Regions from separate parts of the Streptomyces sp. NPDC040622 genome, predicted to be linked through region 1. Evidence: riboswitches for the same ligand, from Rfam matches in the RefSeq annotation. Region 1 holds a riboswitch; the other holds the start of a gene.
The links. A riboswitch is a leader RNA that binds a small molecule or an ion and turns the genes downstream of it on or off. The one in region 1 is predicted to bind cobalamin.

Region 1 (7,470 bases):
CAGGTCGACAGGCGGGCCAGGCCGCCGACGCGGATCACGCCGCCGCTTCCCGGAACGGAACGCGTTCGGCGTGTTCCCCCTTCTTGCCGATGTTGAAGGAGGAGACGGGCCGGTGGTAGCCCATGACGCGCGTCCACACCTCGCACACGCCGCCGCACGTCGGGCAGGTGGAGTGCTCGCCCGCCAGATAACCGTGCTCCGGGCAGATCGAGAAGGTCGGGGTGACCGTCAGACAGAGCAGGGAGAACCGTTCCACCGCCCGGCGCACGAGAGTGCGGCAGGCCTCGGCATCGGAGAGCCGCTCGGACATGTACAGATGCAGGACGGTACCGCCGGTGTACTGGGTCTGCAGTTCGTCCTGCATCTCCAGGGCCTCGAAGGGATCGTCGGTCCATCCGACCGGCAGCTGCGAGGAGTTGGTGTAGTACGGATTGCTGTCCGTACCGGCCTGGAGGATCCCCGGGAAGCGGCGCCGGTCCTCCTTGGCGAACCGGTAGGTGGTTCCCTCCGCCGGGGTGGCCTCCATGTTGTAAAGGTGACCCGTCCGCTCCTGGAACTCCACCATCCGCGTCCGTACGTGGGTGAGCAGGCGCAGCGCGAGGGCGTGTCCCTCGGACGAGGTGATGTCATGGGCGTCGTGCGTGAAGTTGCGGATCATCTCGTTGATCCCGTTCACGCCGATGGTGGAGAAGTGGTTGCGCAGGGTGCCGAGGTAGCGCTTGGTGTACGGATAGAGGCCGCCGTCGATCAGGGCCTGGACAGTGACCCGTTTGATCTCCAGGCTGTCCCGGGCGAGCCCGAGCAGCCGGTCGAGAGCGCCGAAGAGTCCCGCCTCGTCCCCGGCGTGCAGATGGCCGAGCCGGGCGCAGTTGAGGGTGACCACCCCGAGGGAACCGGTCTCGGCGCTGCCGAACAGACCGTTGCCGCGTTTGAGCAGTTCCGTGAGGTCCAGCTGGAGGCGGCAGCACATCGAGCGGATCTGGTGCGGTGACAGGTCGGAGTTGACGAAGTTCTGGAAGTACGGCAGCCCGTACTTCGCGGTCATCACGAAAAGCCGCTCGGCGTTCTCGCTCTCCCAGGGGAAGTCCGCGGTGATGTTGTAGGTCGGGATGGGGAAGGTGAAGACCCGCCCGGTCGCGTCGCCGGCCGTCATCACCTCGATGTACGCCCGGTTGATCAGGTCCATCTCCGCCTGGAGCTCCCCGTACGCGAAGTCCGTCTCGCGGCCTCCGATGACCGGTATCTCCTCGCGCAGGTCGGGCGGGCACGTCCAGTCGAAGGTGAGGTTGGTGAAGGGCGTCTGGGTGCCCCAGCGGGACGGCACGTTGAGGTTGTGCACCAACTCCTGCACGCCCTGGCGGACTTCGGCGTACGTCAGGGAGTCCTTGCGCACGAAGGGGGCCATGTAGGTGTCGAAGGAGCTGAACGCCTGGGCGCCCGCCCACTCGTTCTGCAGCGTGCCGAGGAAGTTCACGATCTGGCCGACGGCGGAGGAGAAGTGCCGGGGCGGGGCGGAGTCGATCTGGCCGGGGACACCGTTGAACCCTTCGGTGAGCAGCGTGCGCAGCGACCAGCCCGCGCAGTAGCCGGACAGCATGTCCAGGTCGTGGATGTGCAGGTCGCCCTCGCGGTGGGCCAGGCCGACGGCCTCGGGGTAGACCTGGTCCAGCCAGTAGTTGGCGACGATCTTCCCCGCCGCGTTGAGGATCAGTCCGCCCAGTGAATAACCCTGGTTCGCGTTGGCGTTGACCCGCCAGTCGCTGCGGTCCAGATACTCGGTCACCGAGTCCACGGCGTCGATCTGCGTCACGTCGGCCCTCCCACGAGGCAGTACGGAGATGAGTCCTCACCGCACGAGAGGCACGGGAGGCGGACGCCGGCAGGTATCGGGCTCGGGCCGCTGTGCGACCACTCACCGTTGCGGGGCAGCCCCGGATTCGCACCGGGTTCCCTGTTGCCTCGGCGAACGCTCGTGAGCGCCCCGCCGAACCGACAGAAAAAACACTACATCTGGTGCCATCGCGACATGCCCGGCACAACGGGGTCGATGACGTTCGACCTGGAGAGGGGGACTTTGGGCCCGGCGGCCGCGCACGACTCGGCCGCCGGAGGCGTCGCCGTCAGAACTCGGAAGCCAGAAGCCAGAAGCGAGAAGAGGGCAGTCAGAAGATGGAGAGACCCGTGAGCGTCGTGAAGCGGTCCAGTGCCGCCACACCGGCCACCGAGTTGCCGCGCTCGTCGAGGCCCGGGCTCCACACGCACACCGTGCACCGGCCGGGCACGACCGCGATGATGCCGCCGCCCACCCCGCTCTTGCCGGGCAGCCCCACCCGATGGGCGAAGTCGCCGGCCGCGTCGTAGGTGCCGCACGTCAGCATCACCGCGTTGACCTGCTTGGCGCGGCTGCGGGTCAGGAGCGTGGAGCCGTCGGCCCTTATCCCGTGGCGGGCCAGGAACCCGGCGGCCAGCGCCAGGTCGCCGCAGGACGCCGCGACGGCGCACTGGCGGATGTACTGGTCGAGGAGGTCGGGGACCGGGTTGGAGATGTTGCCGTACGACGCCATGAAGTGCGCCAGCGCGGCGTTCCTGTCGCCGTGGGCGGCCTCCGAGGCGGCGACCTCGTCGTCGAAGGTCAGGTCCGGGTTGCCGGACTCGGCGCGCAGGAAGGCGCGCAGGGCGCCGGAGGCGTCGCCGGTCAGGGTGTGGAGGCGGTCGGTGACGACGAGCGCGCCCGCGTTGATGAACGGATTGCGGGGGATACCGTTCTCGTACTCCAGCTGGACCAGGGAGTTGAAGGGGTTCCCGGACGGCTCGCGCCCCACGTGCTCCCACAGGGCGTCGTCCTCCAGGGACAGCGCCAGGGCGAGCGTGAACACCTTGGTGATGGACTGGGTGGAGAAGGGGTGCTGCCAGTCCCCCACGCCGTACACCGTCCCGTCGAGCTCCGCGACGGCCATGGCGAAGCGGTTCGGGTCCGCCGAGGCGAGGGCCGGGATGTAGTCGGCGGGGCGGCCCCGGCCCGGGGCTGCGTCGATTTCGGCGGCGATGCGGTCCAGGACCGGCTGGAAGGAGGCGGACACGCTGACTCACTTTGGCTTCGTACGGTGATGCTTGCGCCACACCCTAACGCCGGCCCCGGCCCCGTGATCGCCAGGCCCGCGCCCGCGTCGCGCCCCACCGTCCGCGCCCCGCGGGCACACCCGGGGCGACTCGGTGGTGGCCGGCCACACCTCGCTGCCCGCTCCCCCCTACGCGCACGGTTCCGACCGCGGAGCGACCGACCCGGTGATCCTCTCCGCGCGGGACTTCACCGGCCGCCCGACCGCCCGACCGCCCGGCGGCCCGCGTCCACCCGACCGGCAGGGTTCCGCCGGGTTTCCACGGGAGTGGGGTGCGGACCAGCAGGGAGCCCCGGCCCATGCGTGCTGAGTCGAGTCCGCCGGCGGTCCTCGCCCACCCGGACGACGAGTCCCTGTCGGCCGGCGCCCAGCGGGCACTCACCGCCTGACCAGGCGCGATTCCGCGTGCGTAACCCGGTTGTGCCGGGCCGGCGCCGGTGACAGGGTCTCGGCCATGCCTACCTTCTCCGCGCCCGACAAAACCGAGCTCGCCTACCACGTGTACACGGACACCGGAGGGGGCGGCGGGGAGTCCTTCGGGCTCCCGCCCGTGATCTGTCTGCCGGGCGGCCCGATGCAGGCGTCCGCGTACCTCGGTGACCTCGGCGGTCTCGCGGCGCACCGCCCGCTGGTCATGCTGGATCTCCGCGGCACCGGCGACTCCGCGGTACCTGAGGACACCGCCTCCTACCGGTGCGACCGCCTCGTGGACGACGTCGAGGCGCTGCGCGAGCATCTGGGTCTTCGGACCGTGGATCTGCTGGCGCACTCCGCCGGTGCGAACCTCGCGGTGCTGTACGCGGCCCGCCACCCGGAGCGCGTCGGCAGGCTCGCGCTGATCACACCGAGCGTCATGGCCGTCGGCATCCCCGTGACCGGGGACGTCCGGCGCGAGACGGCGCTCCTGCGCCGGGACGAACCGTGGTTCCCCGCGGCGTTCGCGGCCCTGGAGGCCCTCGTGGCCGGACAGGTGACCGCCGAGGCCTTCGCCGCCATCGCTCCCTTCGCGTACGGCCGCTGGGACGCGGCGGCCCGGGCCCACCACGCCGCCGAGGACGGGCAGCGCAACGACGAGGCCGCCGCCGCGTTCGGGGCCGAGGGCGCCTACGATCCCGCGGCCACCCGTGCCGCGCTCGCCCGGTTCGGCTCCCCGGTCCTGGTGCTGGCCGGGGAGGCCGACCTCAACTCGCCGCCGCCCGCGATGGCCGAGCTCGCCGGCCTGTTCCCGTACGCCGAGCTCGTCGTGCGGCCCGGCGCCGCCCACTTTCCCTTCCTGGACGATCCGGAGGGGTTCGTGGCGGCCACGGCGGCGTTCCTGGCCTGACCGGCCGGCGCCCCGCGCGCGTCACCAGATCCGTACGCGTTCCGCCCGGTCGAGCCAGAGACCGTCGCCCTCGACCGTGCCGAACGCCTCGTGGAACTCGTCGAGGTTGCGGACGATGTTGGCGCGGAACTCCGGCGGCGAGTGCGGGTCGATCGTGAGGTACTGCTGCTCCTGCTCCTTGCGGCGCTTGGTGCGCCAGCAGTACGCCCAGTTCATGAAGAGCCGCTGGGAGCCGGTCATGCCGTCGCTCTCGGGCATCGGCTCCCCGTCGAGCGCGATGAGGTACGCGGTGTGCCCGATGGTCAGGCCGCCGAGATCGCCGATGTTCTCGCCGACCGTGAGGGAGCCGTTGACGAACTCGCCGGGCAGGTTGCGGGGCGAGAAGGCGTCGTACTGCGTGACGAGCGCCTTCGACTTCGCCTCGAACGCGGTCTTGTCGGCCGCGGTCCACCAGTCGTTGAGGTTGCCCGCGCCGTCGTACTGTGCGCCCTGGTCGTCGAAGCCGTGGCCGATCTCGTGGCCGATGACCGAGCCGATGCCGCCGTAGTTCTCCGCCGGGTCCGCGTCGGGCGAGAAGAACGGCTTCTGCAGGATGCCCGCGGGGAAGCAGATCTCGTTGGTGCCCGGGTTGTAGTACGCGTTGACGGTCTGCGGCAGCATGAACCACTCGTCGCGGTCGACCGGCGAGCCGATCTTGGCGAGCTCGCGGTCGGACTCGAACGCTGCCGCCGCCTGCGCGTTGGCGAGCAGGTCGTCGGCGGACACCTGGAGCGCGGAGTAGTCGCGGAAGGTGTCGGGGTAGCCGATCTTGGGGCGGAACGTGGCGAGCTTCTCGTACGCCCGTTCCTTCGTCTCGTCGGTCATCCAGTCGAGCCGGGCGATCGACTGGCGGTAGGCCTCCAGGAGGTTGGCGACGAGGTCGTCCATCATCGCCTTGGACGACGGCGGGAAGTGCCGTGCCACGTACTGCTTGCCGACGGCCTCGCCCATGGCGCCCTCGACGAGGGAGACGGCACGCTTCCAGCGGGCGCGCAGCTCCGGGGTGCCGTTGAGGGTGCGGCCGTAGAACTCGAAGTTGTTGCGCACGAACTCGTCCGAGAGGTACGGCGCGCAGGCGCGCAGTACGCGCGTCAGCGCCCAGTCGCGCCACTGCTCGACCGGCGTCCCGGCGAGGACCGTGGAGAGGTGGGCGAGGTAGGACGGCTGGCGGACGCAGGTCTCCGCGATGGTGGCGTCCGAGCCGCCGAGCGCCGCGGCGTAGGCGCGCCAGTCGAACTCGGGGGCCAGCGCGATCAGCTCGTCCAGGGTGGTGAGGTTGTAGGTCTTCTGCACGTCACGGGTCTCGGCCCGCTCCCAGTGGCCCGCGGCGAGCTGCGTCTCCAGATCGAGGACGGTCCGCGCGGCCGCCGCCGGGTCCGCGTGTTTGCCCAGAGTGAGGAGCTCGGTGAGATGGGCGAGGTACTTCTCGCGGATCTCGGCGAACTTCTCCTCGCGGTAGTACGACTCGTCGGGCAGGCCGAGCCCGCCCTGGAGGACGTTGAAGAGGTAGCGGTCGGAGTCGCGGTCGTCCGAGTCGATGTACGAGCCGAAGAGGCCGGAGCCGCCGATCCGCTCGAAGCGGCCGAGGAAGGCCGCGAGCTCCCGGGTGTCCCGCAGGGCCGCGACCTCGTCGATCAAGGGCTGCGCGGGGGCGAGGCCGCGCGCGGCGATGGTCTCCTCGTCCATGAAGGACGCGTACAGGGCGGCGATCTTCCGGGCGTCCTCGGAGGCCGCGCCCGGATCGGCGGACGCCTCCGCCGCCAGCTCCTGGATGATCGTCTTGACCTGTTGTTCTGCGGTGTCGGCCAGCTGTACGAAGGGACCCCAGCTGGAGCGGTCCTCCGGGATCTTCTCGGTGTCCAGCCAGGTGCCGTTGACGTGTCCGAAGAGGTCGTCCTGCGGCCGGATCTCGGGGTTCATGCCCGGGCGGGCGTCATCCAGAATGCTCATCCGGGCAGCCTATGCGAGTGGCCGACGCGGCACGACGGACTGCGGCCCCGAGCCCGCGCCCAGCGATTCGTCACACCGTTCCCGCCGGGTCGGGCGGGGGCGGGCGGCGGCCGGAGGCGGTCGCGCCGCGCTCTTGCGACCGGCACGTCAACTCGCGCACGAAACATCCCAATAGGAGCGATAAGGTATCCCGTCAACCTTCGTACGCCCGTGACGCCCAGGAGAACATCTGTGACTGTAGCCATTGTCCCGTCCGAGGATGTCACCCCCTCCGAGGCCACCGAGGCGACCGCCGCCCCCGAGGACACCGCCACGCCCGGCACCGTGCCCGGGGAAGCCGCCGACGCGGCCTCGCTGGTGGCCGAGGACGCCCGCGAGTTCGGGATCTACGCCCGCACCGGCGGCTGGGCCTTCGGCCTCAAGGTCGCCCGCAGCGTGCGGCCCGGCGGGCAGAGCGCCGGCGAGACGCCCAAGGTCTCGGCCAAGGAGTTCGCCGAGATGGCCGGCTGTTCGGCCGACCGCGTCATGCGCTACTACAAGGCCTGGGACAAGGCCGCCGACGACGGGATGGTGCCGCACTTCGAGGCGCTCTCCCCCGGCATGGACGTGGAACTCCCCGACTCCGACGTCTGGTTGGCGTACTACTCCGCCCGCTCCAGCGCCCTGAGCCAGCGCGGCGAGGCGATCTCGGAGGCGGCCGAGGCCGAGGGCATCCGCCCCACCAAGGCCCTGGAGGTCGCCGAGAACCCCACCGCGCTGCGCGCCGCGATCCTCGCCGACCCCGGTACCGCCGAGGCCGCGCGCAAGGCCCTGATGGACCGCCTCGACGAGGACCCGGCACTCCGTACCGAGCTGGTCCGCGACATCGTCCGCGCGGACGACCTGAAGAAGGCCGTTGCGGCCGAGGCGAAGGCCGGCGACCGTGTCGACTACGTCCGCCAGATCGTGGAGAAGGGCCAGGTCAAGACGCCCGCGGGCCAGATGATCGACGCGCCCGCCGAGCTGCGCGAGGAGGCCGAGCGCCACCTGTCCCTCATC
Region 2 (7,470 bases), 340 kb from region 1:
CCTCGCAGGTGATCCGCGTGGCGCCGGGACGCGTCGACTCACCCCCGACATCGACCAGGTCCGCGCCCTGGGTGATCAGTTCGAGGCCGTGCGACACGGCGCGGCCCGGATCCAGCCAGAGACCACCGTCGGAAAAGGAGTCCGGCGTCACATTGACGATACCCATGACGCCGCATCGCCCCCACGAAGGAAGAATGGGCTGCGGAGTCTTGTACACGCTCATACGGAGATGATGACGGATCCTGATTACCGCTGTACAGCCGGATGCTCTGTTTGTGAGCTGCGTATCAGCAAGTGGACTTCCCTCGTGCAGAGTTCATTGCGCCGATACGATGCGCATATGGCTCTCGGTACCCCAAGCACTCGGTCGGACGGCCCGGACTCGATTCGCGATCTCCTCGCCGGAGGGGACCGCTCGTACTCGTTCGAATTCATGCCACCACGCACTCCGGCGGCAGAGTCCGGACTGTGGAAGGCCATCCGGAGATTGGAGTCCCTGGCACCGACCTTCGTCTCCGTGACGTACGGCGCAGGCGGGTCGACGCGCGGACGGACGATCAACGTCACGGGTCGGATCGCGCAGGAGACCACGCTCACGCCCGTCGCCCATCTGACAGCGGTGGACCACAGCGTCGCGGAGTTGCGGAACATCCTCGGACACTACGCCGACCAGGGTGTACGTAACATTCTTGCCCTTCGCGGCGACCCACCGGGCGACCCTCTCGGCACCTGGACGCGGCATCCGCGAGGCGTGCACTACGCCGCCGAGTTGGTCAGCCTCATCAAGGAGTCCGGGAACTTCTGCGTCGGGGTGGCGGCCTTCCCCGAGATGCATCCTCGTTCCGGTGATCGTGACAGCGATGTCCGGCATTTCGTCGAGAAGTGTCGCGCCGGAGCCGATTACGCCATCACGCAGATGTTTTTCGACGTGGACGACTATCTGCGTTTCCGTGATCTCGTCGTCGCCGCGGGATGCGACACGCCCATCATTCCGGAAATCATGCCGGTGACGACCATCCGTTCTCTCCGGCGCATTCCTACGCTCTCGACCGCAGCTATTCCCGAGCACCTTGCCGACCGTATGCTCGACGCGGAAGAGGACCCCGCCGCGGTCAGAGCACTGGGAATTGAACACGCCACAGAAATGTGTCGCCGACTGATCGAGGCGGAGGCACCGGGCCTGCATTTCATGACGATGAACTTCTCCACCGTGACCATGGAGATCTATCAGAACCTGGGGCTCGGTCCCGGACTTCGGGCCTGAGCCGGGGGTACCGGCCACCGCTGCGGCGGCCGGCCCCGGACAGCGGTGGCATCAACCGCCGTAGCGCAGCGCGATCGTGTCGCCCGCCTTGATCACCGTGCCCCGGCTCGCCGCCGCGGCCGCGCCGCCGTCGATGCTCGACTTCCAGGTCGCACCACCGCTGTTCGGCTTGCTGTTCACCGAGGTGATGGCGCCGCCGCCACTGCCGGGCGCCACCTCGGTGACGCAGCCCGCGGGTGCGGCGGAGGTCTTCGCCGCGTCCAGCACCGCCCCGAGCGTGGCGGTGGCGGCGGTCGGCGTGAAGGTGACGGAGCAGACCTTGAGCGCGGTGCCGTCGTCGACGCTCAGGGCGAGGCTGGTCCGGGTGCCGGGGGTGAAGGCGGTGGTCGCCGTCCAGCGCGGAGCGCCTGCGGTGACGGGGGTCGGGGGCGCGGGCGCGAAGCCGCCTCCCGCGACGGCGCGCAGGCCGTCGATGGAGGCGTAGGCGGACGGAGTGGTGTCGGTGGGCAGGTACTTGAAGCCGCCGCCGGGCTTGAACTGCTGGGCGATCAGGAAGTCGACGGGGGTCTTGCCCGCCCGGGTGAGGAAGTCACCGGTCTGCGGGTTGATGCCGCAGGCGTTCAGCCCGGCGACGGCCCAGCCGTTGGAGTCGGTGTTGGCGCCGAACATCGCGTCGAAGGCCCCGGAGTTGTTGATCAGCTTCGACTTGAGGAAGCTCTTCGCCTTGGTGACGGCAGGGTCGGTGGCCGGTACCCCGGAGACGCACAGGGAGGCCATGGCGGCGCCGGTCATGTCGATGTCGCCGGGTGCCGCGAGCGCGTCGGGGTCGCCCTCGGCCTTGCTGAAGTTCCAGCCCCCGTCGTCGTGCTGGTTCGCGCGGACGGTGCTGACGGACCGGTCGAGCAGAGCCTGGGGCACGCGCTGGGCGCCGGACGGCGTCTTGGCACCCGCGAGCGAGAGGAGCGCGAACACCGTTCCGTTGAAGTTGCTGGGCGAACCCCAGTAGCCGGGCGCGGAGTTCTGCCAGTACGCGTAGGTGTCGGCGATCAGGTTGCGGCTCGCGGAGACCCGGGCCGGGTCGATGCCCGCCGCGTAGGCGTTGATGATGCCGCGCTCGTAGTCGGTGACCACCGGCGACGTGCCGGGCCAGCCATCGGCGGCCAGGTGGGCGCGGTACACGGTGCGGGCGTTCTTCGTGGTGTCGCCGCCCGGTGCGACGTCGACGGCCGCCGTGCCCGCCGCGGCGAGGGCTGAGAACGCCCACTCGTTGGACAGACCCGTGCCCGCGTAGGAGCCGTCGGCGCCCTGGAGGGATCTGAGGTACGTCACGCCATTCGTCTTGGACGTGGCTGTCTGGCCGGGCGTGGTGGTCGCCGCGGCGGGCGACGCGGCCAGGACGAGCACGGTGAGGGCCACGGGGACGGCCGGCAGCATACGGCGGGCAACGACGTGGGCGGAGGTCATGGCGGGGTTACTCCCGGGGGAAGGGGGCGCCGGCCGCACGTCTCCCTCCCGCCGGACGCACGTACGAGAACGCACGCGGACCTGGCCGGACGACACGTGGCCGTCGCCCGAGCGCGAGGTGCGACGTCCTTGGATTGCAGGGCCGGTCGGGCATTCGGGCTCGTCCCGGCCCTCCGGCCGGTCCACACCGCTGCGCGTCAGCTCTGGATTCGCACCAGATTCCCCCGCTCGGCAGCACGGGACGTTACTCGAACCTCACAGGTCCCGCACACCCTTGTCACCTCATTCGTAACTGTGCTCTAATTCGCCCGAATCTGAACTCAGTTAACAGGGGAAGCCGGTCGAAGTCCGGCGCTGACCCGCAACCGTAGGTTCGCCGAGCACCTCAAGTGCGCGGCGGGCGAGCCGGATTACCTGGACTGAGGGACAAGTGACTGACGCCGTCGCGGACTACGGCGTGGTACGGACGGTTCCTCCACGAGGAACCTCGGCCCCCGGGCCGCCTATCACGTGCGGGACCGCCACGGATGAAGCCCAGGGGGGCAGTGGTGGGGCACAGAGGCGGGAGACGGGGCCGGGGCGTGCGCGCGAGATACGTCTCATTGCTGTGTACGGCCACCCTGGCAGTGGGCGGCGGCGCGCTCCTGCTCAACGGCGCCACCCCCGCGGCCGCCGACCCGATCGAGAGCTGCACCGCCACCAAGGGCGCGGTCGTCGCGGTGGACTTCGGCGACTGGGGAGGAGGCGTCGTCCGAGGCTGCGACGCCACCCCCACCACCGGCTACGACCTGCTGCACGAGGCCGGATTCAGCACTGCGGGGACCCGGCACGACGGCCCCGCCTTCATCTGCCGCCTGGGACACCAGGAGTTCGACTCCGGTAGGCAGTACCCGACGCGGGACGAGGAGGAGTGCAAGCTCACCCCGCCCGCGTCCGCCTACTGGTCGTACTGGATCGCGCCGCGCGGCCAGGACTACTGGACGTACAGCCCGCTCGGCGCCATGAGCCGGCAGCCGAAGAACGGCTCAGTGGAGGCGTGGGTGTTCGGCGCGACCGACCCGGACGGCACGAGCGGCGGTCCGTCGTTCACGCCCGCCCAGGTCAGGGCGGGCGGCCAGAGCGACCCCGGCGACAACCCGCCCGACGTCGAGCGCGCCGAGGTGGACCTCGACGCGGCGGACGCCTGGCTCAGGAGCAGACTCACCGAGGGCGACCACATCCGCGACGAGGGGACAGCGGGCGCCGACCTCTACCAGACGGCGCACACCGCCCTCGCGCTCGCCGCCTCCGGTGGCCGCGGTACCGCGCTCACCCGGACGACGTCCTATCTCGCGGCGCGCACCGAGGAGTTCGCCTACCCGCAGGGCCCCGGCAAGGACCCGAACCCGGCGGGCGCGGCCCTGCTCGCGCTCCTCGCCGAGAGCAACGGGGGCGACCCGCACTCCTTTGGCGGCCACGACCTCGTCGGCGACCTGGGAAGGAGCGTGTGCGCCGGCGGCGGCACGGACGCCTGCGTCGCCAAGGGGGATTTTCCCGCCGTGGGTGACGTGGAGACCCAGGCCCTCGCCGTGCTCGCGCTGCACCGCGCGGGCCGGAAGATCCCCGCCGACGCGGTCGCCCGCGTGGCCGCCCACCAGTGCAAGGACGGCGGCTTCAGCCCCACACTGCTGCGCGACGGTCAGACCTGCACCTACAGCGACCCCGCCACCACCCCGTACGCGGTCATCGCCCTCCAGCAGGCGGGCGGGTACTCCGATGTCGTGGCGAAGGCGCGCAAGAACCTGCGGGACGCCCAACTGCCCACCGGCGCGTACGGCGCCTACCCGGGCGTGACCACGGGTGACATCAGCGCCACCGGCAGATCGGCCCAGGCCCTGCGTCTGCTCGGCGACACGGTCCGCGCGGACGCCGCGGTCTCCTGGCTGTCGCGACAGCAGACGAAGGGCGGCGGCTTCGGCTTCGACGAGGGCGCGCAGGATCCGGAGCTCTATCCGACCTGGGGCGCCGTCCTCGCCGGGGCGCGCACCAGCCTGGCCTCCCTCACCGCGCGACCGCCGGAGCCGCCCCGGCCGCCGACCACCGACCCCACGGACCCGACCGGTCCCACCGACCCGGGTGACCCCACGGGACCGAACCCGCCCTGGTCCCCCGGTGAGGGCCCCGACCTGAAGAAGGGCACCGCCTACCTCACCGCGGGCTCCCGCCTCAAACAGGGCCACTACTACGAGAACATCGCCGGTACCGGCTTCGCCGACTACGGCCTGACCATCGACGGCGCCTACGCGCTCGCGGCCACCGGCCGTGACAACGACGCGCTGCGCGGTGTCGTCGACTTCCTCGACGGCAAGGGCAAGGACGGCGCGACGCCGGGCCGGACCGTCAACGACTGGACGGGCGTGGGCACTTCGCATGCCGCAGGTGGCTCACTGGGCAAGGTGGCGGTGCTCGCCCAGGCCGTCGGCCGGGACGCGCGCGACTTCGCGGGCCAGGACCTGATCAAGGCACTCGACACGTCCGTGTGCGAGAGACCGAGCCCGGCGCCGGACCGCAGCTGTCCGGCCAAGGGCGCCTACACGTACGCCCCTTCGGTGTTCTCGCAGTCCCTCGGCGTCATCGCCCAGCTCCGCGCCGGGGAGAAGACGTCGGCCGCCGCCCCCGTCGCGTACCTGCGGAGCCTGCAGCACTCCTCCGGGGCCTGGCCCAGCCTGATCCCCTCGACCGGCGACTCCGAGGTGGACTCCACGGCGATGGCCGCCATGGCCCTCGACCTGGTGAAGGACGCCGCGTCGGAGAAAGCCGTCGACAAGGCGCTCGCCTGGATCGCCACCAAGCAGCTCCGGGGCGGCGGGTTCCCCGGCGCCTCGGGCAACTCGGTCAACTCGGCGGCCCTCGCCGTGCAGGGGCTCTCCCTGGACGCGGCGAAGTACGGTGCCGAGATCAAGAAGGCCCGCAGGTTCCTCGCCGGGCAACAGAACACGGACGGCGGGTTCAACGTCGCGGCGGGCGGTCAGCGCGGTTCCGACGTGCGCGCCTCCACGCAGGGCCTCGGCGGGGCGGTCGGCACCTCCTTCGGCACGCTCGTCAGGGACCTGGACGGGACGACTCCGCAGCCGCCGCCCCCTGCGTCCACCGACGGCCCCTCGGGGAACGCCACTCCGGACATCGTGACCCCCGGCGCGGACGGCGGCGCGGGCCCCTCGGCCGCGGGGCCCTCGCCCGACGGCGCCCTCGCCTCGACCGGTGCGCACGTGGCGGCACTCGCCCTGGCAGCCCTCGCCCTGTGCCTCGCCGGGTGGCGCACGGTCGTCGTCGCCCGCCGCCGCACTGCCACAGGAGGCCACCAGTGATCATCCGTTTCCTGCGTACGTTCGCGGGTGCGACCGGCGCCCTGACGCTGGCCGTCGCGGCCCTGAACGCCACAGCCGGTCCTGCCACCGCCGCGCCCCGGCCCATGGGCCAGTGCACCACCCGCGCGGGAGCCGTGCTCGCCGTCGACTTCAGCGACTGGGGCGGACCCGTCTTCCGCTCCTGCGGCACCACGCCGACCACGGGCTACGAGCTGCTCAACCAGGGCGGCTGGCGGACCACCGGCACCGGCCACGACGGCCCGGCCTTCATCTGCCGGATCGGCTACAGCGGCTACAAGGGCGGCAAGCAGTTCCCGACGGCGGCACAGGACGACTGCGTCCTCACCCCGCCCGCCTCCGCCTACTGGTCGTACTGGCACGCCGACCCGGGCGAGAACACCTGGGAGTACAGCCAGCTCGGCGCCATGCTCTACAAGCCCAAGCCGGGCAGCGTCGACCTGTGGATCTTCGGCGGCACCAACATCGAGGGCACCAAGGGCCGCCCGACGCTCGCCCCCGACCAGCTGCGCGCCCACAACGCCCGCCCCACCGGCGGCGGCAAGCCCCGCTCGGCATACGAGAGGCGGACCTCCAAGCCGCTGCCGCCGAACGTCGACACCGGACCCGCTCCGGAACGGCCCGCCAAGAAGAAGAGCGCCGCGCCGCCCCCGGAGCCCGGCAAGTCCGCGAAGAAGCCACCCCCCTCGCCCTCGCCGTCCGATTCACCCTCCGCGACCCCTTCGGCGAGCGGCGCGGCGGGCGGGGCGAAGGCCGGGCCGAAGCCGTCCTCCAAGGTCATCGACGCGGCCCCGGCGGCCGACGCCGCGCACGACGCGGGCTCCTACGCACCGGCCGCCACCACCGGCGCGCTGGTCCTGCTCATCGGGGGCGCAGCCGTGTACGCGGCCCGGCGCCGCCGCCGTACGGAGTAGTCCGTGCCGGACAGCACTCCGACAGGGCGCACAGGCACCTCCGGTGTACGCGCAGGTGCCGCTGACGCGCTCCGGGGCGCGCCGGGAACGCCGGCAGCCGCGCCCGCCGTCGCCCCCGCGCGCCCACACGCGGCCGAGCGGCGGCTGCCCCGCACCCTGCACCCGATGGCCTGGTGGGTGTGGGCCCTGGCCCTGGCCACCGCGGTCAGCAGGACCAACAACCCGCTGCTGCTCTTCCTCGTGCTCGCCGTCCTCGGCCACGTCATCAGTGTGCGCCGCACCGAGGCGCCCTGGGCCCGCGGCTTCAAGTACTACCTGTACCTGGCGCTCACCGTCATCGCGATCCGCGTGCTCTTCCGCGCCCTCTTCGCCACCGGCATCACGCCGCACGACCACTTCCTCTTCTCGCTGCCGCACATCCCCACCCCCGACTGGTACGCGGGCATCCAGCTGGGCGGCCCGG

Region 2: another riboswitch for cobalamin. It lies ahead of ACZ592_RS24800 (prenyltransferase/squalene oxidase repeat-containing protein); the one in region 1 lies ahead of ACZ592_RS23265 (ribonucleoside triphosphate reductase).

The regions. Positions count from the first base shown of each region.
Region 1 covers NZ_JBVIXD010000008.1:11,295-18,764, forward strand. Annotated here, with positions in the region: gene ACZ592_RS23260 (anaerobic ribonucleoside-triphosphate reductase activating protein) at 1-38, opposite strand, end outside; gene ACZ592_RS23265 (ribonucleoside triphosphate reductase) at 35-1,810, opposite strand; cobalamin riboswitch at 1,862-2,009, opposite strand; gene ACZ592_RS23270 (glutaminase) at 2,163-3,080, opposite strand; gene ACZ592_RS23275 (alpha/beta fold hydrolase) at 3,574-4,443, shown strand; gene ACZ592_RS23280 (M13 family metallopeptidase) at 4,465-6,432, opposite strand; gene ACZ592_RS23285 (hypothetical protein) at 6,757-7,470, shown strand, end outside.
Region 2 covers NZ_JBVIXD010000008.1:346,597-354,066, forward strand. Annotated here, with positions in the region: gene folP (dihydropteroate synthase) at 1-166, opposite strand, end outside; gene metF (methylenetetrahydrofolate reductase [NAD(P)H]) at 341-1,264, shown strand; gene ACZ592_RS24795 (prenyltransferase/squalene oxidase repeat-containing protein) at 1,316-2,728, opposite strand; cobalamin riboswitch at 2,857-3,005, opposite strand; cobalamin riboswitch at 3,018-3,161, shown strand; gene ACZ592_RS24800 (prenyltransferase/squalene oxidase repeat-containing protein) at 3,256-6,075, shown strand; gene ACZ592_RS24805 (hypothetical protein) at 6,072-7,007, shown strand; gene ACZ592_RS24810 (energy-coupling factor transporter transmembrane component T) at 7,152-7,470, shown strand, end outside.